2 regions of the Gottfriedia sp. NPDC058432 genome follow, and region 2 is predicted to be linked to the other one. Evidence: a T-box and tRNA genes for the amino acid it is inferred to sense, from the RefSeq annotation. Region 2 holds a T-box; the other holds one or more tRNA genes.
The links. A T-box is a leader RNA that pairs with one kind of tRNA and senses whether it is charged. The one in region 2 lies ahead of ileS (isoleucine--tRNA ligase), so its partner is inferred to be a tRNA-Ile.

Region 1: it encodes a tRNA-Ile, which carries the amino acid that the T-box ahead of ileS (isoleucine--tRNA ligase) is inferred to sense. The anticodon was not compared.

Annotation. Positions count from the first base shown of each region.
Region 1 is NZ_JBHXLC010000001.1:69-10,840, reverse strand. It holds gene ACFWM3_RS00150 (glycogen/starch/alpha-glucan phosphorylase) at 1-471, opposite strand, end outside; gene glgA (glycogen synthase GlgA) at 497-1,930, opposite strand; gene ACFWM3_RS00140 (GlgC family sugar phosphate nucleotidyltransferase) at 1,924-2,943, opposite strand; gene ACFWM3_RS00135 (glucose-1-phosphate adenylyltransferase) at 2,992-4,119, opposite strand; gene glgB (1,4-alpha-glucan branching protein GlgB) at 4,067-5,998, opposite strand; gene ACFWM3_RS00125 (DMT family transporter) at 6,686-7,585, opposite strand; gene ACFWM3_RS00120 (bifunctional transcriptional activator/DNA repair enzyme AdaA) at 7,582-8,136, opposite strand; tRNA gene ACFWM3_RS00115 (tRNA-Glu) at 8,579-8,650, opposite strand; tRNA gene ACFWM3_RS00110 (tRNA-Ser) at 8,662-8,752, opposite strand; tRNA gene ACFWM3_RS00105 (tRNA-Asn) at 8,759-8,833, opposite strand; tRNA gene ACFWM3_RS00100 (tRNA-Ile) at 8,855-8,931, opposite strand; tRNA gene ACFWM3_RS00095 (tRNA-Gly) at 8,948-9,018, opposite strand; tRNA gene ACFWM3_RS00090 (tRNA-His) at 9,025-9,100, opposite strand; tRNA gene ACFWM3_RS00085 (tRNA-Thr) at 9,110-9,182, opposite strand; tRNA gene ACFWM3_RS00080 (tRNA-Phe) at 9,214-9,289, opposite strand; tRNA gene ACFWM3_RS00075 (tRNA-Asp) at 9,298-9,373, opposite strand; tRNA gene ACFWM3_RS00070 (tRNA-Met) at 9,377-9,453, opposite strand; tRNA gene ACFWM3_RS00065 (tRNA-Ser) at 9,650-9,742, opposite strand; tRNA gene ACFWM3_RS00060 (tRNA-Ile) at 9,751-9,827, opposite strand; tRNA gene ACFWM3_RS00055 (tRNA-Met) at 9,837-9,910, opposite strand; tRNA gene ACFWM3_RS00050 (tRNA-Ala) at 9,938-10,010, opposite strand; tRNA gene ACFWM3_RS00045 (tRNA-Pro) at 10,021-10,097, opposite strand; tRNA gene ACFWM3_RS00040 (tRNA-Arg) at 10,122-10,198, opposite strand; tRNA gene ACFWM3_RS00035 (tRNA-Leu) at 10,211-10,297, opposite strand; tRNA gene ACFWM3_RS00030 (tRNA-Gly) at 10,306-10,380, opposite strand; tRNA gene ACFWM3_RS00025 (tRNA-Leu) at 10,403-10,485, opposite strand; tRNA gene ACFWM3_RS00020 (tRNA-Lys) at 10,507-10,582, opposite strand; tRNA gene ACFWM3_RS00015 (tRNA-Thr) at 10,591-10,663, opposite strand; tRNA gene ACFWM3_RS00010 (tRNA-Val) at 10,667-10,742, opposite strand; partial or broken rRNA gene rrf (5S ribosomal RNA) at 10,748-10,772, opposite strand, start outside.
Region 2 is NZ_JBHXLC010000003.1:277,042-287,813, reverse strand. It holds gene spoIIGA (sigma-E processing peptidase SpoIIGA) at 35-940, shown strand; gene sigE (RNA polymerase sporulation sigma factor SigE) at 951-1,670, shown strand; gene sigG (RNA polymerase sporulation sigma factor SigG) at 1,940-2,719, shown strand; gene ACFWM3_RS05535 (YlmC/YmxH family sporulation protein) at 3,197-3,478, shown strand; gene pgeF (peptidoglycan editing factor PgeF) at 3,725-4,549, shown strand; gene ACFWM3_RS05525 (YggS family pyridoxal phosphate-dependent enzyme) at 4,554-5,228, shown strand; gene ACFWM3_RS05520 (cell division protein SepF) at 5,234-5,740, shown strand; gene ACFWM3_RS05515 (YggT family protein) at 5,745-6,005, shown strand; gene ACFWM3_RS05510 (YlmH family RNA-binding protein) at 6,074-6,847, shown strand; gene ACFWM3_RS05505 (DivIVA domain-containing protein) at 6,937-7,425, shown strand; T-box leader at 7,481-7,704, shown strand; gene ileS (isoleucine--tRNA ligase) at 7,910-10,666, shown strand.

The DNA of each region.
Region 1 (10,772 bases), on a different contig from region 2:
CACTTGATATCCATCAACAATTTTTTGGTCAAATAGACCATGTTTGTAGCGGATGCCACATCCATGACCTGGCAAGTCTTGTGATGCTAACGAATCCAGAAAACATGATGCTAATCGTCCAAGTCCACCATTTCCAAGTCCAGCATCACTTTCAAACTCCTCAAGATCACTTAAAGAAATTCCTAATCTCTCGAGGCCAGATTCACATAACTCTCTAAGCCCTAGATGAATTAAATTACTTTTCAAAAGCTTTCCTAATAAGAATTCAATTGATAAATAATAAACTTGTTTCTTTCGCTCTAAGCGGTATTGTTCACTCGTTCCTAACCAATTACCGCTTATATGTTCGCGAATCATCGTTCCAAGTGTTTGAAATTGCTCTTGAGTAGTGCTATCTGCAGTACTCTTTCCATGCATACTTTCTAGTTTCTCTTTAAAACACCACTCAAACTCCTCCACACTAGAAAACATGGAATCACCTCGCCCTAAAAGATTTTTACTTTGAAGACTGCATATATAGTTTTGCATATTCTTTAGCAGATTTTAACCAACTTGAATCTCTTCTAATTGCATTCCTTCTGACTGATTTCCAATGTTTTTTATTCTCATAAATACTCAATCCACGTTCAATTGTGTGAAGCATATCGTGAGCATTATAGTTACTAAAAGTAAAACCAGTTCCACTCTTCGTCTCTTCATTATATGACTGGACAGTATCATTTAGCCCCCCAGTCTCTCTTACAATAGGAACACACCCGTACTTCATCGCAATAAGCTGACCTAGTCCACATGGCTCAAATAGAGAAGGCATAAGGAATAAATCTGCACCTGCATAAATCTGATGAGCAAAGCCTTCATCAAATCCAATATAAGCTCTTACTTTATCGTAGTAGTTATGCTCCATTGCTTTAAAAAAGTTCTCGAATTCTTCATCACCAGAACCTAAAATGACTACTTGGACATTATGATCCATCATTTGAGGGAATACGTGTTGAATGAGGTCAATGCCTTTTTGACTTGTTAATCGGGAAACCATTGCAATAATAGGAATATTTTCATCCACTTTTAATGCAAGTGACTCCTGCAATTTCAATTTATTTTCTGTCTTATTTTCGATGGTAAATTCATCGAAATTAGAGTAAATTTTTCGATCAGTAGATGGATTATAAATTGTTTCATCGATTCCGTTTACAATCCCAAAAAGTTTGTGATCTTGCTCACGTAATAGTCCATCTAATTGCTCTCCAAAAAATTCATGCTTAATTTCTTCTTTATAAGTTGGACTAACAGTTGTTACGAAATCGCTTGAAATGATTCCAGCTTTCATAAAGTTGATACAATCGTAAAATTTCAAATAGTCATCGCGGAAATATTGTTCATCAATACCTAACATATCGTCCATTACTTCTTTTGAAAATACGCCTTGGAATTGAAGGTTATGGATTGTAAAAACAGATTTCATTTTTGGATTAATCTCTTTTAATGCGCCATACTCTTTCATGAAAAATGGGATCATTGCTGTATGCCAGTCGTGACAGTGAATTACATCTGGTTTAAAGTCTAATTCTTTAATACATTCAATTGCAGCTAAAGAAAAGAATGCAAAACGCTCACCATCATCAAAATGACCGTACAACTTATCACGATTGAAATAGTATTCGTTATCAATAAAATAATAGGTTGTTCCTTCTACTTTCAATTCAAATAAACCACAATACTGTTTTCTCCAGCCTAGATTTATAGAAAGCTCTTTTACTAGCTTAGCCTCTTCTCTATATTTAGCGGGAATTAACGAGTAGAATGGAAGCATTACTCTTACATTCATATTTAGTTTATTTAAATACTTCGGGAGAGCGCCTGCAACATCTGCAAGCCCTCCCGATTTAACAAATGGTACACATTCTGAAACAATATATAAAACATTTACCACTGAATCAACGCTCCTTGGACTGAACCTTTTTGAAGCACTACTGGCTCACTTAAGCTTCCTTTTATTTCAACACCATCTTCAATTCGAACATCTTTATCTAAAATAACGCCATCTAATATACAATTATCTCCAATGATTGATTTTTGCATAACAACACAATTGCGAATAATTGTATTTTTTCCAATTTTCACAGCTCTTGAAATAATACTATTTTCAACCGTTCCCTCAATTTCACATCCATTAGCTACAATTGAATTTTTTACAATAGCTTCTTTTGAATATTTTGTTGGTGGCTCATCTTTAACCTTAGTAAAGACAGGATAAGATTTTAAGAATAATTGATTCCATGTCTCAGGATTTAATAATTTCATACTTTGCTCGAAATAATCCTCAATTGTTTGAATGATTGAAACTTGTTGAGGTATTTCATACGCACTTAGATCAACCTCATTATTTTGATCGCGTACAACGTCCATAATTGTTTCATAGCCTTTTTCATGGAAGTTTTCAAAAAGCTTTAACAATAACTCTTTTTCAAGGATATAGATATTTAAAGATTTACCGAACTGCTTTAACTCAGTAATTTGAGCATTTGTTTCGATATGTCTCTTTAAAACTGGTCTAAAATCCACTGAACAAATCGTATAAGTATTTGCTACTACTACATACTTTTGAGTAGAACGTTGTAAAAATTGAATATGCTTTTCGATGAAATCGAATGTACCAAAAGCTCCATCAGTTGGCTCAGGCGTAAAAATAAATAGTCCATCCTTTTTACGATTTAAGTCCCAATGCTTACCAGAGCCTAAGTGATCAATAATTGATCGATAAGGTTGATCAGGAAATACAGCGACACTCGTAATACCTGAGTTCACCATATTACTTAACATAAAATCGATTAAACGATATCGACCTGCATAAGGAAGTGTTGCTAATGGTCGATGCTGTGTTAACGGCTTTAAAGATTCAAAATGTGTTGACGCCTCAATTATTCCTAGCATAGTATGTTTCATCAAATAACCCTCTCAATCTATTTTTCTATTTGAGGAATGAGCCACCTCTTATTCTCCGCTTGTAACTAGAATTACCTCTTCATAATCTTTCTCAGGACCTAGAAGACTTCCATCAGGAATAACCATTCCAGGAGCTACTACTGCACTTTCAATTCGAACATCTTTTCCAATAACACAACCTGGCATAACGACAGAATCTTTTATCATACTGCCTTCTCCGATTGTTACTCCTTGGAATAATACAGAATGTGATATAAATCCTTCAACTACACACCCCTCATTAATTAGAGAGTCTTCAACGATTGCCGTAGGTGCAATATATTGTGGTGGTTGGTTCGGATTAACTGAATATATGCGCCAATCACGATCATATATATTTAGTTCACTATCCTCATTTAACAAATCCATATTAGCTTCCCATAAGCTTTTTACTGTACCAACATCTTTCCAATAACCTTTGAAAGGGTAAGCAACTACTTTTTTCTTTTCTTCTAATAAAAGTGGAATAACGTCTTTACCAAAGTCATTACTTGATTCTGGATTGCGATCATCCATCTCTAAAAACTCTTTTAAAACATTCCATTTAAAAATATAAATTCCCATTGATGCTAAATTACTCTTTGGATATTGAGGCTTTTCTTCAAATTCTATAATATCCATTTCATCATTTGTATTCATAATCCCGAAACGGCTAGCTTCATCAATCGGAACTTCGATAACTGAAATAGATACATCTGCTTCTTTTTCAACATGATAGTCTAACATTTTACTATAATCCATCTTATAAATATGGTCGCCTGAAAGAATCAACACATATTCAGGCTGATATTGCTTTATATAATTTAAATTTTGATAAATCGCACTTGCAGTACCTGTATACCATTTAACGCCAGATGCTTCTGAATATGGAGGTAGAACAGTTACCCCACCATTTAAGCGATCTAAATCCCATGCACTTCCTATACCAATATATGAGTTTAGTACTAGTGGTTGATATTGGGTTAGCACCCCAACAGTATCAATACCTGAATTTGTGCAATTACTTAAAGTAAAATCTATTATTCGATATTTACCTCCGAAAGCCACGGCTGGTTTTGCTAGTTCCTTTGTTAAAGAACTTAATCTACTCCCTTTTCCCCCTGCTAGTAACATTGCTACGCATTTTTTCTGAACCATTGCTGCTAATCCCCTTTCGCATTTTAACTGGACGTATGATTGTAAAACTAAAGGCAGGTAATGCTATTTCAATACTGTATGGTAAACCATGAAATGGTATTTCTTCTGATTCAATGGCAGAACGATTTATTTTACTATCGCCACCAAATTGTACATAGTCACTTGAAAGCAATTCTTTAAAACGCTGCTTTGCTGGTACTCCAATTCGATATGTGTCATAGGAAACTTCTCTAAAATTACAGATTACGATGACATAATCTTCTTTGTTTTTTCCTTTTCGGATAAATGAAAATACACTTTGATCTGCATTATTTGCATCAATCCATGAAAATCCATCCCAATGATTATCAACTTCATAAAGTGATTTATTTTTTTTATAAATCGATAATAATTCTTTGAAATATTTGTTCATCTTGGAATGATATTCATAATCTTTAATCATCCAATCAACTTGCTCTAAATCCTTCCACTCATCAAATTGCCCAAATTCACTTCCCATAAATAAAAGCTTCTTACCTGGATGAGCTAAATAATAACCAAATAGTACCCTTAATTGAGCAAACTTTTCCTCGTATGTACCTGGCATTTTATTTAGCAAAGATTTCTTACCATGTACTACTTCATCATGTGAAAAAGGTAAAACAAAATTTTCTGAGAAGGCATATAAAAACGAGAAAGTCATCTTATTATGATGATGCTTTCTTTCCGTTGGGTGTTTCTCCATATAAGTCAAAACATCATTCATCCAACCCATATTCCACTTAAAATTAAAACCTAATCCACCTTCGTATGTAGGTGCAGTAACTAATGGCCAATCAGTAGAATCTTCTGCAATCATTAATACTTGTGGATCATGTTCAAATACCGCTTCATTTAATTTTCTTAAAAAGTGAGTTGCAAAAGGATTCTCTTCATTTCTATTTTTCCAATATAATATATTTGCAACTGCGTCTACTCTGAAACCATCAATATGAAAATATTCCATCCAATATAAGGCGTTTGAAATAAGAAATGATTTTACTTCTGGTTTTGATAAATCAAAATTCGCTGTTCCCCATACTTCATTTTCTCTAGCATCATAACCTTCATATTCATATGTCGGTTCACCATCAAACATGTATAGTCCGTGAGAATCCTTACAAAAATGACCTGGGACCCAATCCATAATGACTCCTAATCCTTGCTGGTGGCATTCGTCAATAAAGCTCATTAGCTCATGAGGATTTCCATATCGACTAGTAGATGAAAAATATCCTACTCCTTGATACCCCCAAGAACGATCATATGGATGTTCAACTAATGGTAATATTTCAATATGTGTAAAACCATGATCTTTTACATATGGAATTAGTTCTGTCGCTAGTTCCGCATAAGTGTAGAAATCACCGTTTTTCTTCTTTTTCCAAGATCCTAAATGTACTTCATAAATCAAAACTGGTTCTTCATATACAGACTTTTTAAATTTCTGCTTACGATATTTTGCATCTTTCCATTTGTAGCCCGAAAGATCATAAACGATCGAAGCTGTGCTTGGTCGTAGTTCACTATAGAATGCAAAAGGATCACTTTTTAATAAAACATCACCATGTTTGGTTGATATTTCATACTTGTATATCGTCCCATGACCAATTTCGGGGATATATATCGTCCAAATCCCTTGATCGTTCAACTTTTCCATTTCATGTTCAGAACCATTCCAATTATTAAAGTCCCCAACAACTGAGACACCTTTCGCATGTGGAGCCCACACTGTAAAATTAGTTCCAACTTTATTCCCTTTTTTTACTACATGTGCCCCAAAGCATTCATGGCTATGGAATAAACTTCCCTCATGGAATAAATGCACATCAAACTCAGTTGGCCGTGTCAAAAGCAACATCCTCACCTCATTACAATCTCTTAAATTCTTCTATCTCTTAATATTCTACAAATATATATATTCACCTTGTTTTTATGCAAAAAAAATTCAAAAAAATTTTTCCGAAAATGAATAACCATTCATGAAACCGTTGTCATTATTGCACTTGTCGTAAAAATGTCGAATTTGTCGAACGAATATTCATGTATATTTATACATCATATTCCGAAATTCCCTTGTAACAATTTGTAAAAATTTGATTTTTCATAAAATTTCATACATATTTCACACTTTTATCTCATATAAACTTTATATTTAAAAAGATTTGTAGAAGATTGTCGGATTAAGTAGGAGAGTTTTTTGGGGGAAAATATTTAGAAATCAACAACAAACTATTTAGAAATTCAGATGCGAAATTAAAAATAATCTCTAAACTGAATTCAATTTATACGGTAATATGGAAGACCAAGCAAATATATGTGTTGATCAAAATAGTGTAATTAAATTAACTGACTTACGTTAGAGGCAATTCAACAAAAATTATTGAGATCCATTTATATAGGTTCACTTCAAACTTACTAAAGCTCGTGTCAATTTCATTATTTTCCTGAACTGACTTTAAGCTCACTTAAATAACAATCGTAATATAGTAAAAAGGATCTTCGTTTTTTACGAAAATCCTTTTTTGTCATATTCTTCAATTGCTTATTAAACTTGCATTCGTTTACTTGATGATACTACACGTGAACGAATATCTGAAATTAGAAATACACCACATAAAATGACAAGAAAACCAAACAACATTCCTAATGTAATATGTTCTTTCAAAATAAGAACTCCCCAGATCATTCCAAACACAGGAATTAAAAAAGTAACACTTAATGTTTTGGTTGGCCCAACACTTTCGATAAGATAAAAGTACAATAAATAGGCTATAGCAGTACAAAATAATGCTAATCCTAGAACTGCTAATATAGCAACTCCCGAAATTTTATCTGTAAATGCAGTAAAATTTAAAAATGTAAAAGGTAAAAGTAAAATTGCAGCACCAATTTGTTGACCTGCTGCAATTGATAGTGGTGGCACTGAAGCAAATGCTTTCTTTGCATAAACACCTGCAATTCCATATGAAATAGTCGACAAAACTGCAAGTCCAATTGCTATTTTAACATCATAAGTAAACGGAATTGAACTCCACCCTACTAACAAAATCACTCCTATTACTCCCACTATTATTCCAATCCACTTTCGCATACTCAACTTTTCTTTCGTCCATAAAAAGACAACAAGCGCTGTAAATAATGGCGTCAAAGAGTTTAGAATGGATGACATTGAGGCTGTCAGATGCAATGCTGATGTAGCAATTAATGTAAATGGAATTGCTGCATTTAATGCCCCTATTATTAAATATTGTCTCCATCTCTTTTTAAAGTGTAATGACTTTTTAGTAATTACCAAATATAGCACCAGGGCAAACGCTGCAATTGTAACTCTTCCTTGTATTGTTAAAATTGGTCCAAAAACTGGTGAAGCTATTCGAATAAATAAAAATGAAGCTCCCCATAATGCAGCTAGGCTCAATAAAGCTATTCCATCTTTTAATTTCATTTATTTAACCCCTTTCTGAATATGGTTGGAGTGTAATGAAAATGATGACGAAACATGCTTGAAAAATGTGCCGAGCTTTTAAAGCCAAGTTTATGCGCTATTTCAGTTATAGTTTTCTCAGTATCTTGTAACAATCCTAAAGCTTCTATCATTCTTAACTTAGTTGCGTATTCTAACGGTGATAAACCTGTGGATTTTTTAAATAATCTTTGCAAGTGAAATTTACTTACTCCAACTTCCTTTGCTAACCGATCCAATGTTAAGCTATTTCGATATTCTTTTTCAATAAAATGTTTAGCTGATAAAATAATATCCTCTTCATTTGTGTGAAGTAAATCAGGGCGACACCTTTTACATGGACGGTATCCTTCGTTAATTGCCAAGGAAAATGACGGATAATATGATACATTTTCTTTTAATGGAGTTCTTGACTTACACGAAGGTTTACAACAAATCCCAGTGGACTTAACTGCATAAATAAACACTCCATCGTAGTTTTCATCGCATGATTCAACTGCATTCCACATGACCTCATTATTTAATCCGTTCATTTAATCACCTCATCTTTAGCTATTCACATTTTAACACTAAGATATTGCGCTTGCTTTCAATTTCTTGCTTTCTAATTTCTATGGAAGAAGGATAATAGTTAATAGATCAACTGATGATGTTTAGATTTAAAATGAGTGAAAAGGATATTAGTATTGAAAAATAAGGATTTGTGACTCGAATGAAGAATAATGGAAAAGAGGAATAGCAAACCCGTGGAGAGCTAGGACTACGATGTGCTGTTTCTATTACTTTATTTGTAAAATTGACAGCAAACATATTACAACTATAAGAGCTCCCTCCCTGTACATCCTAAAATGAAAGAAGAACACTCTAATATATGAAGAAAGGCGTATTCAATTAAATGTCGTTCACTAAAGTCCTAAAAAAGACAAATAAAAAACTCAGTTACCTGTGTTATCACAAATAACTGAGCTTTAGTTATGACCCGTACGGGACTCGAACCCGTGTTACCGCCGTGAAAGGGCGGTGTCTTAACCGCTTGACCAACGGGCCAAAAAAAAATATGGCAGAGAAGAAGGGATTCGAACCCTCGCACCGGTTACCCGATCTACACCCTTAGCAGGGGCGCCCCTTGAGCCACTTGGGTACTTCTCTATCATATGGCTCCGCAGGTAGGATTCGAACCTACGACCACTCGGTTAACAGCCGAGTGCTCTACCACTGAGCTACTGCGGAAAAACTAATTATAAAAATTAATGGTGGGCCTAAATGGACTCGAACCATCGACCTCACGCTTATCAGGCGTGCGCTCTAACCAGCTGAGCTATAGGCCCATTAAATTTTATAAAAAGCGGGTGATGGGAATCGAACCCACGACCGAAGCTTGGAAGGCTTCTATTTTACCATTAAACTACACCCGCAAAATATGGGGCGACCGATGGGAATCGAACCCACGAGTGTCGGAACCACAATCCGATGCGTTAACCACTTCGCCACGACCGCCATAAAGAGTGCCGACTAGAGGACTTGAACCCCCAACCTACTGATTACAAGTCAGTTGCTCTACCAATTGAGCTAAGTCGGCTTATTATAATAATCATTTTTTGTATTTAAGATGGTGGCTCGGGACGGAATCGAACCGCCGACACGAGGATTTTCAGTCCTCTGCTCTACCGACTGAGCTACCGAGCCAACTTAAATGGCGGTCCCGACCGGGATCGAACCGGCGATCTCCTGCGTGACAGGCAGGCATGTTAACCGCTACACCACGGGACCATTTGGTTGCGGGGACAGGATTTGAACCTGCGACCTTCGGGTTATGAGCCCGACGAGCTACCAGACTGCTCCACCCCGCGATAATGAGGATACTATTTAATATAGTTCCAATAAAGTTATTTTGTTAAGACCATCCCAATCTTAGGATGATTATGCAAGTAGCAGCTCGATTGGTATGCTGAAGTAATTTCTTCGAAGCATATTCGTTCGTGCTCCACCCCGCGATAATGTGGATACTAACTAAGTTAGTTCCATTTATATAAAGTTTAATAAAAATGGAGGAGTAAGAGGGATTCGAACCCCCGCGGGCTGTTACACCCCTGTCGGTTTTCAAGACCGATCCCTTCAGCCAGACTTGGGTATTACTCCATTATAAGTGGTGGACCTTGTAGGACTCGAACCTACGACCGGACGGTTATGAGCCGTCTGCTCTAACCAGCTGAGCTAAAGGTCCTTAAATAAGTAGCGGCGGAGGGAGTCGAACCCACGACCTCACGGGTATGAACCGTACGCTCTAGCCAGCTGAGCTACACCGCCATAATAAATTAATTTAAGTTCTTCAAGTGGAGCCTAGCGGGATCGAACCGCTGACCTCCTGCGTGCAAGGCAGGCGCTCTCCCAGCTGAGCTAAGGCCCCATGTTTTAAATGGTCGGGAAGACAGGATTTGAACCTGCGACCCCCTGGTCCCAAACCAGGTGCTCTACCAAGCTGAGCCACTTCCCGTTCAGAATTACAGGTGAAGCAATATGGCGCGCCCGAAAGGACTCGAACCCATAACCTTTTGATCCGTAGTCAAACGCTCTATCCAATTGAGCTACGGGCGCATATTATAAAAATGGTACCGAGGGCCGGACTCGAACCGGCACGGGGTCAACCCCCGCAGGATTTTAAGTCCTGTGTGTCTGCCATTCCACCACCCCGGCAGTATACATGGAGCGGAAGACGGGGTTCGAACCCGCGACCCCAACCTTGGCAAGGTTGTATTCTACCACTGAACTACTTCCGCATATACTGATTAACAAGATAAATGGTGCGGGTGAAGGGACTCGAACCCCCACACCGAAGTACTAGATCCTAAGTCTAGCGCGTCTGCCAATTCCGCCACACCCGCAAATATTTTCTTTTTAGAAAATGGTGAGCCATGAAGGATTCGAACCTTCGACCCTCTGATTAAAAGTCAGATGCTCTACCTACTGAGCTAATGGCTCATAAAGAGTGCCGACTAGAGGACTTGAACCCCCAACCTACTGATTACAAGTCAGTTGCTCTACCAATTGAGCTAAGTCGGCATATGGTGGAGGATGACGGGCTCGAACCGCCGACCCCCTGCTTGTAAGGCAGGTGCTCTCCCAGCTGAGCTAATCCTCCATCAAACCAAGCGACGTTCTACTCTCACAG
Region 2 (10,772 bases):
ATGAATATTCTATAGAGGATGGCGAACAAAATTGGTGATATATGGCGATCTTGTTTGGTTATTAAACTTGTTAATGGACTTCTTGATTATTCAGTTGACAGGCTTAATTCTAAAAAGAAATGTATCTATTTTGCGGTCATTGTTAGGGGCATTATTAGGTTCAATCGTTGTTTTAATGACGTTTACTCCTTATGCATATGTTGTTGGCTCACCCTTTATGAAAATATTATTATCGTTTTTCATCGTATTTTTTGCATTTGGACGTCAACGGATTATCACTTTTTTACAGCTATTAAGTATCTTCTATTTTTCAACATTCGTTTTAGGTGGGGCATTACTAGGCTTACATTATTTATTTGCTACGAATGAATCAAATTTAACGAAATCATCCTTTTATGGGGACCCTGTTAGCTGGTATTTTGTTATTGGAATGCTACCAATCGTTATATTTTACGCTAGAAAATCGATCAATCAGATTTCGTTTACAAAATGGAAATTGAATGAAATGTACGAAATGGAAATTGTGTGGCGAAACACTTCGATTAAAATTAGAGGATTAATGGATAGTGGTAACTCACTTCATGAGCCTCTTTCTAGGAAACCAGTCATTATTTTAGATTGTTCCACTAGTGACTATGGATTACCAATAGAACTAGTAAAGTTAGTAAGGGACTCAGAAAATACATTACATAATACTGAAGCACTCGATGTCTTAAGTTTTTTTCAAGGAACGTATATACCTTATAAAAGTATTGGTCAAAGTAATCAATTCCTCGTCGCAATAAAACCTACTGTAGTTAAATTAAAAATTAATGGGAAATGGTATTCATCGAGTTCGGTTTTAGTTGGATTGAGTCATGTTACTTTGTCTTCAGACAATTTATATGAATGTATCCTTCATCCAAAAATGATGCAGGGAACAATTAATGAAATTGCATAGGAGGTAGAAAATGAATCGATTTTTCTTAAAACTAAAGTTAGGTTTGTATAAGCTATTAGTAAAGCTTGGTTTGAAAGCCGATGAAGTATACTACATTGGGGGAAGTGAAGCATTACCGCCTCCTTTGACAAGGGAAGAAGAAGAAAAGCTTTTACAGAAACTACCAAATGGAGATTTAGGTGCTAGATCGCTATTAATTGAGAGAAATCTACGATTAGTAGTTTATATCGCTAGAAAGTTTGAAAATACGGGGATTAATATTGAAGATCTGATTAGCATTGGTACAATCGGATTGATAAAAGCCGTTAATACCTTTAATCCGGAAAAGAAAATTAAATTGGCTACTTATGCTTCAAGATGTATTGAAAATGAAATACTAATGCATTTACGTAGAAATAATAAAAACCGTTCTGAAGTATCATTCGATGAACCATTAAATATTGATTGGGATGGTAATGAATTATTACTTTCTGATGTATTAGGAACAGAAGACGATATCATTACGAAGGACTTGGAAGCCAATGTCGATAAATCATTATTAACAAAGGCATTAGATCAACTGAACGATCGTGAAAAGCAAATAATGGAACTACGATTTGGACTAGATGGAACTGAAGAAAAAACTCAAAAAGACGTAGCGGATATGCTTGGAATATCGCAATCATATATATCCCGATTAGAAAAACGTATTATTAAAAGACTTCGAAAAGAGTTTAATAAAATGGTTTAAAATATAAGAACCGATTAGATTTGATTTTTTCAAATACTAATCGGTTTTTTCTATGTATAAAGGATATCCACATAATATTTAAAAATATTTTCATAAGACCTACCTGTTAATTTTCATTAATTTTATAAAAAAATCCTTGTTTTTTCTCTATTTGTTAGGCTTTTTTAATCCGGAATTTATTATTTTTGTATATTTTATTTTGTGCATAAATTTTCCACCGAAGGAGATACTTACCTATAGTACAGCAACTCCAAGTAGGAGGGAACATCATGACACGAAACAAAGTAGAAATATGCGGTGTAGATACATCAAAGCTTCCAGTTTTAAAGAATGATGAGATGCGTAAGTTATTTCATGCAATGCAAAGCGGTGATCGAAGCGCAAGAGAAACAATCGTAAATGGAAATTTGCGACTTGTCCTAAGTGTTATTCAGCGTTTTAATAATCGCGGAGAATTTGTGGATGACTTATTTCAAGTAGGCTGCATAGGCCTTATGAAGTCTATTGATAATTTTGATTTAAGCCAAAATGTAAAATTTTCGACGTATGCTGTACCTATGATTATTGGTGAAATAAGAAGATATTTAAGAGATAATAACCCAATAAGAGTGTCTAGATCATTAAGAGACATTGCTTATAAAGCATTACAAGTTAGAGAGCGATTATTAGCAGAGAATTCAAAAGAACCAACTCCTGTTCAAATCGCAGAAGTATTAGGCGTAACACATGAAGAAATCGTCTTTGCATTAGATGCAATTCAAGACCCAGTTTCGTTATTTGAACCGATATATAATGATGGCGGAGATCCAATTTTTGTAATGGATCAGCTAAGTGATGATAAAAATAAGGACGAGCAATGGGTTGAAGAACTAGCACTACGCGAAGGAATGAAACGATTAAACGACCGAGAAAAAATGATCATAAGCAAACGATTTTTCCAAGGAAAAACACAAATGGAAGTTGCCGAAGAAATCGGAATCTCCCAAGCACAAGTATCAAGACTAGAAAAATCAGCAATAAAACAAATGAACAAAAATATACAGGGCTAACGAAAAGCGGAGGCGACTGGTCAGCTCCGACAAGCATAAGGCAAAGACCGAGGAAAGTTGCTTTTTACTTTCATCGGGCTTTGACTTATGACCTCGAGGAGCTAGGAGCCGCAGCTAGACATCATACTATTTCTTTCCCTGAATAAAGAGTAATTACCCAAAAGAAAGAAAAGTAGGTTTTTAACCTTTAGCGGAAATTGGCTTATGACCTCGAGGAGTTAGGAGCCTCAGTTAGAGCTTCAATTCCTATATAATGAATTCCAAATTATAATGAATGAAATTTATAAAAAAACAAAATCAAAAACCAAATAATCCAATAACTACAAAATAGTTAAACTGGAAGAATGAAAATACGATATTAATGTGTTAGACAATGGATGAACATCGAACAACATTGTCTAACACATTTTTATTTGAATTTTATCATGATGTTTGGCCCTTACTTCATATATTTTATAAAAAGGATGGTGAAGTTAAATGGCCAGAATTTCAGATTTTCAAGTTAAAGATGTTGTAAATGTTGCTGATGGAAAGAAATTAGGAAATATTGTTGATTTAGATATTGATCAATCAAACGGAAAAATCACTTCGATTATTTTAACAAAGCCCGGGAAAGGTTTGAATTTTTTTAGTAAAGAAGAGGAAATGACAATTTATTGGAATGATATTGTGAAAATAGGCGAAGATGTTATTTTGGTAAAATATCGTTCATCTGTGGATTTGGAAGAAAATCAAGCAAGTCCAGTAAAATTCACATAATGAAAACTCGCTGACTGACGAGCTTTTTAGGCGAAGTCAAAGGCGTCGTTGTATTTATACTCTATTAATAGAATGCAACCATGTCGAGTAGGATTCCTTGAAACTAATTTATACTTTCGAAAGTGAAAAAAATAATTGTGTTTTGTCAAAAATAATCAAAAATGTGAAATCTATGGTAAAATATAGGAAACCATCAACTGGTTTACATATATTTACTAAATTAGTTTTCTGTGAGGTCTTATAAATATGAAAGAGAGTTTCATTCAATCGACTGAAAGTACTTTTATGATTCAACCTTGGGAAGACTCATACAAACATTTAGTTGCTGGATTTACAACAAAAAATGATGGAGTTAGCCAAGGTTGTTTCACTTCTTTTAATCTTGGATTACATGTAAATGACTCGAAGGATATTGTAGTAGAAAATAGAGAACTCCTTGCGAGTAAACTAGAGTTTTCAAAAACGAAATGGGTTTGTTCAGAACAAGTTCATGGGAATAATGTCGTGAAAGTAACGAAAAAAGATTGTGGCAAAGGTGTTATTGATTATGGAAGTAGCATCGAGACAACAGATGGTTTTTATACGAATGAGGAAGATATATTATTAACTTCTTGTTATGCAGATTGTGTTCCATTGTATTTCCTTGAACCAACAAGTAAATTTATTGGTTTAGCTCATGCAGGTTGGAAAGGTACTGTTCAAAACATTGGCGGACGTCTAATCGAAAAATGGATTACAGAAGAAAACTTACAACTAAAAAATATCCAAGTTGCAATCGGGCCATCCATTGGTGATTGTTGTTATGAAGTGGATGATTTTGTGATGAATAAATTAAATGATGCTTTTGAACACAAAATACCTAATAATATTTTAACCACTTTACATAACGGGAAATTCAAATTGAATTTAAAAGAAGCAAACAAACAATTACTCATTAAATCGGGTATTAGTGAAGAAAATATAATAATGACAAATTATTGTACAAGTTGTAACCCGGACGTATTTTTTTCTCACCGTAGAGATGGCGGAAAAACAGGAAGAATGATGAGTTATATTGGTTGGAGGAATTAGCATCATGACAGTCAAACAAAATTATGAACGTATTAGTGAACAAATTAATGCAGCCAAAGTAAGAGCAAATCGAAATGATGAAGTCACTTTAATAGCTGTTACTAAACAAGTTTCAACAGAAGTGGCAAAAGAAGTTTTAGCTGAAGGTATACAACAATTTGGCGAAAACCGTTTTGAAGGTCTAAAGGAAAAACAAGATCACATCCAAAATGATGTTGTTTGGCATTTTATTGGTTCACTTCAAACTAGAAAAGTAAAAGACGTCATTCATAGAATAGATTACTTACACTCTTTAGATCGACTATCTTTAGCAGAAGAGATACAAAAAAGAGCAACTGAACCATTAAAGTGCTTCCTACAAGTCAATGTATCTGGAGAAGATTCAAAGCATGGCATAAGCCCAAATGATGTAGTCGAATTTGCTAGACAGCTTTCAGAATTTGATAAAGTACAAGTTGTAGGATTAATGACGATGGCACCATTTACAGAGGATGCAAAGATGATCCGAAATAGTTTCAAAGGATTAAAGGAATTACAAGAAAAAGTAAAAGATCTACATATTGCAAATATTCCATGTTCTGAATTATCAATGGGGATGTCTAATGATTTTGAGATAGCAATAGAAGAAGGTGCTACATTCATAAGAATAGGTACTGATTTAGTAGGAAAGGGAAGGTAGAGAAGATGAGTATTATTGGGAAAGTAAGAAACTTTTTTGCAATGGAAGATGAGTATGAAGATGATTATGAATACGAAGAGCAAAAACAGCAACAACAGCAACAACAACAACATCAGCAACAAAAACAATATCAACAACAACAATTTTCTAAACATGCAAATGAAGAAATTAATCATGAGCGAAATGCATCAAAGCAAAAATTAGTAAGTATACCAGGAGGAGCTTCTTTGTCGTCAAAAGTTGTATTAGCGCAGCCGCGTGAATATGCAGAAGCACAGGATGTTGCAGATCATTTAAAATCAAAAAAAGCAGTTGTGATCAATTTACAACAAATGCAAATCGATCAAGCTAAACGCTTTGTTGATTTCTTAAGTGGTACAGTTTATGCAATAAGTGGAGATATAAAAAAAATTGGTACAAATACCTTTATTTGTACACCTGATAATATTGATATTTCTGGAACGATTACAGATATGTTATTTGAGGAAGAAAATTCCGTTAAAAGGTGGTAATTAAATGGGTTTACTTTTATATATTTTATACCAATTAATCAAGTATTATAGATACGTCATCGTAATTCATATCATTTTATCTTGGTTCCCTCAAATAAGACAATCAGGCTTCGGTCGCTTAATTGGTAGGTTATCAGAACCATATTTAGAGCCGTTCCGTCGAATTGTTCCATCAATCGGTATGTTTGATTTTTCACCTATTATTGCATTATTTGCTTTAGAATTTGCTGGATATGGAATAATAAGTATTTCTCATTACTTTTAAAAAGAGAATCTAACAGGTTCTCTTTTTTAATTAATATTGAAAGTTTGATGAAAAAGAGGATTACATCAATGAGTATTTATGATCATTTTCGAAAAGAAGAACATGTTTTCGTAGACAAGGTTATCAGTTGGAAGGAACAAGCAATTGAACGTTATTCTATTAAGTTGACAGATTTTCTTGATTTAAGAGAACAAATGATTATGCAATCAATTATCGGTAATCAAGCGGAGTGTTTTGTCGCTTTTTTTGGTGGTCGTGAAGATTGTGAACGAAAGCGTGCAATTATTTATCCAAGTTTTTATACACCAGTTGAAGAAGACTATTCTTTGGTTGCATTTGACGTAGATTATGCAACTAAATTTCACACTTTATCACATCGGCAAGTTTTAGGAACTTTAATGTCTTTAGGAATCACTAGAGGAAAATTTGGTGATATTCTACTTAAAAATGATATAATCCAAGTAATTGTTGCTGATGAAGTAGCAAGTTTTGTAGAAAATAACTTAAATTCTGTTGGGAAATCGCCAATTAAATTAAGTAGAATTTCATTTAAAGAATTGATTGAATCAGATGATGTTTGGCAAACTAATAATGGGACTGTGTCATCACTAAGATTAGATGTCTTATTGAGTGAATTCTATAATATATCGAGACAAAAAGCTCAAAGTTTAATAAAGGCCGAACACGTTAAAGTAAATCAGCGAGTTATTGATTCTACTTCGTTTTTATGTGAAGAAGGAGATTTATTCTCTGTCAAAGGTTTTGGTAGAGGAATGTTAATGTCAATTGATGGCTTATCAAAAAAAGAAAAATGGCGGATAAACTACGGTGTTAAAAAATAGTCAGAAATTGTAGAAGGAAAAACGTAGAAACTGTCGAAAATTTATTATAACCTATTAATAAAGAACATACATACATGGAGGTGGCTTAATTGCCTTTAACACCACTTGATATTCATAATAAAGAATTTGGTAAAAGTTTTCGTGGCTATGACGAAGATGAGGTTAACGAGTTTTTAGATCAAGTCATTAAAGATTATGAATTAGTTATTCGTGAGAAGAAACAATTAGATGAACAAATTCTTGATATGAAAGAAAGATTAAAGCATTTTTCTACTATAGAAGAAACTTTAAATAAGTCAATTTTGATTGCGCAAGAAGCTGCTGAAGATGTAAAAGGTAGTGCTCAAAAAGAAGCTAAATTGATCATTAAAGAAGCGGAGAAAAATGCTGATCGTATTATCAATGAAGCTTTAATTAAATCTAGAAAAGTTACAATGGAATTTGAAGAGCTTAAGAAGCAATCCAAAGTTTTCCGAACACGTTTAAGAATGGCAATTGAAACTCAATTAGAAATGTTAGGTCATGAAGATTGGGATCATATTTTAGATGATAAAGAAACAGAAGAAATCGCAAACTAGTCGTATAAGCCTTGACGATTTGTAAAGTTTTAAATATAATTTATTAGATATTAATAGTAAATCGGTGACAGGGAAGAGTACTTCTATAAAACTAGGTAGCGAGTCAAGGATAGTGAAAGCTTGATATAGAAAATAGAAGGAAAATCACCCTAGAGTGCTTTTCTGAAAATGAGTAAGAAAAGCCGTTTCATTCACGTTACGAATGCTAAGTGGACAGTGATTTCATGAAATTTATTGTCAATTAGGGTGGTACCACGGGAAACCTTTCTCGTCCCTTTTTTGGGATGAGGAAGGTTTTTTGCGTCTTATACGATTTATTATACATAATAGACAACTCCACTAATAAAAGGCTTGTAAGATGGATACAATGCGTTAATGTGGAAATTAAAAAATGTAAAGTAAGCTGGCATAGAGTAGTTGGACTTGCCTGAAACGGCTAGCTTTAGATCAATCTATTAAAAAGTTTAAAAATGGAGGAAAGCAAATGGAGTACAAAGATACGTTACTTATGCCAAAAACTGAATTTCCTATGAGAGGGAATTTACCTCAACGTGAGCCACAAATTCAAGAAGAGTGGAACAAAAAAGATATTTATGCAACTGTTCAAAAACATAACGAAGGAAAACCGTCATTTATTTTACACGATGGACCACCTTATGCAAATGGTGACCTTCATATGGGACATGCACTTAATAAAGTATTAAAGGATTTCATTGTTCGTTTTTATAATATGAATGGATACCGTTCTCCTTACGTTCCAGGTTGGGATACTCACGGTTTACCGATTGAACAAGCATTAGCAAATAAAAAAGTAAATCGTAAAGAAATGTCAGTGGCAGAATTCCGTAAACTATGTGAAGAATATGCTTACGAGCAAGTAGAGCGTCAAAAAGAACAATTTAAACGTTTAGGAATTTTAGGTGATTGGGACCGACCATATATCACACTTGAAAAAGAATATGAGGCTGAACAAATTAAAGTATTCGGTAAAATGGCTACTAAGGGATTAATCTATAAAGGTCTAAAACCAGTATATTGGTCTCCATCAAGTGAATCTGCACTTGCAGAAGCGGAAATTGAATACCAAGATAAGCGTTCTGCATCAATCTATGTTGCATTTGCAGTTGAAAATGGGAAAAATGTTCTAAACGGTGGAGAAAAATTCATTATTTGGACGACAACTCCATGGACAATCCCAGCTAACTTAGCTGTATGTTTACATCCTGATTTAAGCTATGATGTAGTATCTGTAAATGGTGACAAGTTCGTAGTTGCTAGTGAGTTAAGAGATGCAGTAGCAAAAGAATTAGGTTGGGAAGATGCAGTAGTTGAAAAGACTTATAATGGAGCAGAACTTGAAGGAATCATTTGTAAGCATCCTTTATATGATCGCCAGTCAGTCGTTATTTTAGGTGATCATGTTACAACTGACGCTGGAACAGGTTGTGTTCATACTGCACCAGGTCATGGTGAAGATGACTTCCGTGTAGGTCAACAATATGGATTAGAAGTACTTTGTCCAGTAGATGAAAAAGGTGTACTAACGAAAGAAGCTCCTGGATTTGAAGGATTATTCTATGATGAAGCTAATAAAGTAATTACAAAAGCATTAGAAGAAAAAGGTGCTTTATTAAAATTACAATTTATCACACACTCTTATCCACATGACTGGAGAACGAAAAAGCCAATTATCTTCCGAGCAACTGCACAATGGTTTGCTTCAATTGAAGCAATTCGTGAGCAATTAATGCAAGCTGTTCAAGATACTAAGTGGTTCCCAGCTTGGGGAGAAACTCGTCTATTCAACATGGTTCGTGATCGTGGAGATTGGTGTATTTCACGTCAACGTGTATGGGGAGTTCCGATCCCAGTATTCTATGCTGAAGACGGCGAAGCAATTATTACTGAAGAAACAATTGAACATGTTTCGAACTTATTCAAAGAGCATGGTTCAAATATTTGGTTTGAAAAAGAAGCGAAAGAATTATTACCAGAAGGATTTACACATCCTGGTTCACCAAATGGTAACTTCACTAAAGAGAAAGATATCATGGATGTTTGGTTTGATAGTGGTTCTTCACATCAAGCGGTATTAAACACTCGTGAGGAATTATCTTTCCCTGCTGACATTTACTTAGAAGGTTCTGACCAATACCGTGGTTGGTTTAACTCTTCATTAAGTACAAGTGTTGCTGTTACAGGTCAAGCTCCTTATAAAGCTGTAGTAAGCCATGGTTTCGTTTTAGATGGTGAAGGTCGTAAAATGAGTAAATCAATTGGTAACATCGTCCTACCATCAAAAATTATGAATCAATATGGTTCAGATATTTTACGTCTATGGGTAGCGTCTGTAGATTATCAATCAGATGTTCGTATTTCTGACGCTTTAATGAAACAAGTTGCTGAAGTATACCGTAAAATCCGTAATACGTTCCGTTTCTTACTAGGTAACTTAGATGGATTTAATGCAGAACAAGATGCATTAAAATATGAAGAGCTACGCGAATTAGATCAATACATGTTAGTTAAGTTAAACAATGTAGTTAAAACTGTTCGTGAATCATACGAGAAATATGAATTTGCAAATGTTTACCACACAATTCAAAACTTCTGTACAACAGAATTAAGTTCTTTCTATTTTGATTTATCAAAAGATGTTTTATATATTGAGCCAAAAACGAATAAAGATCGTTTAGCAATTCAAACAGTATTACATGAATCATTACAAGCACTAACTCGTTTAGTTGCTCCAATTTTACCTCATACAGCTGAAGAAGTTTGGTCACATATGGCAGGAGCTACAGTTGATAGTATTTTCTTAACTGAAATGCCAGATGTTAAAGATTTCGGCGATACACAAAGCTTAGAAGCTAAGTGGGAAAAATTCATGGATTTACGTGATGACGTATTAAAAGCACTTGAAGTTGCACGTAATGAAAAAGTAATCGGTAAATCTCTAACTGCATCAGTGAAAATCTATCCAAATGCAGAAGTAGCAGAGTTATTAAACTCTATTAATGAAGACTTCAAACAATTATTAATTGTTTCTCAAGTTGAAATTGCAAATAGCAATGAACAAGCTCCTGAAACAGCTCAAAAATTTGATACATTAAGTATCGAAGTAACTCCTGCGACAGGTGAAACTTGTGAAAGATGCTGGGTAGTTACTGAAGAAGTAGGAAAAGATGAAGAGCACCCTACACTTTGCTTACGTTGTGCAAGTGTTGTAAAAGGTATTTAAATTAAAAAGTGTATAAGCACATTAAAGAAGAGTCGAAAGTTTAAACTTTCGGCTCTTTTTGAACGTTTTTGTTATTATCTTTTTCATAAATTGTAAAAAAGTATGT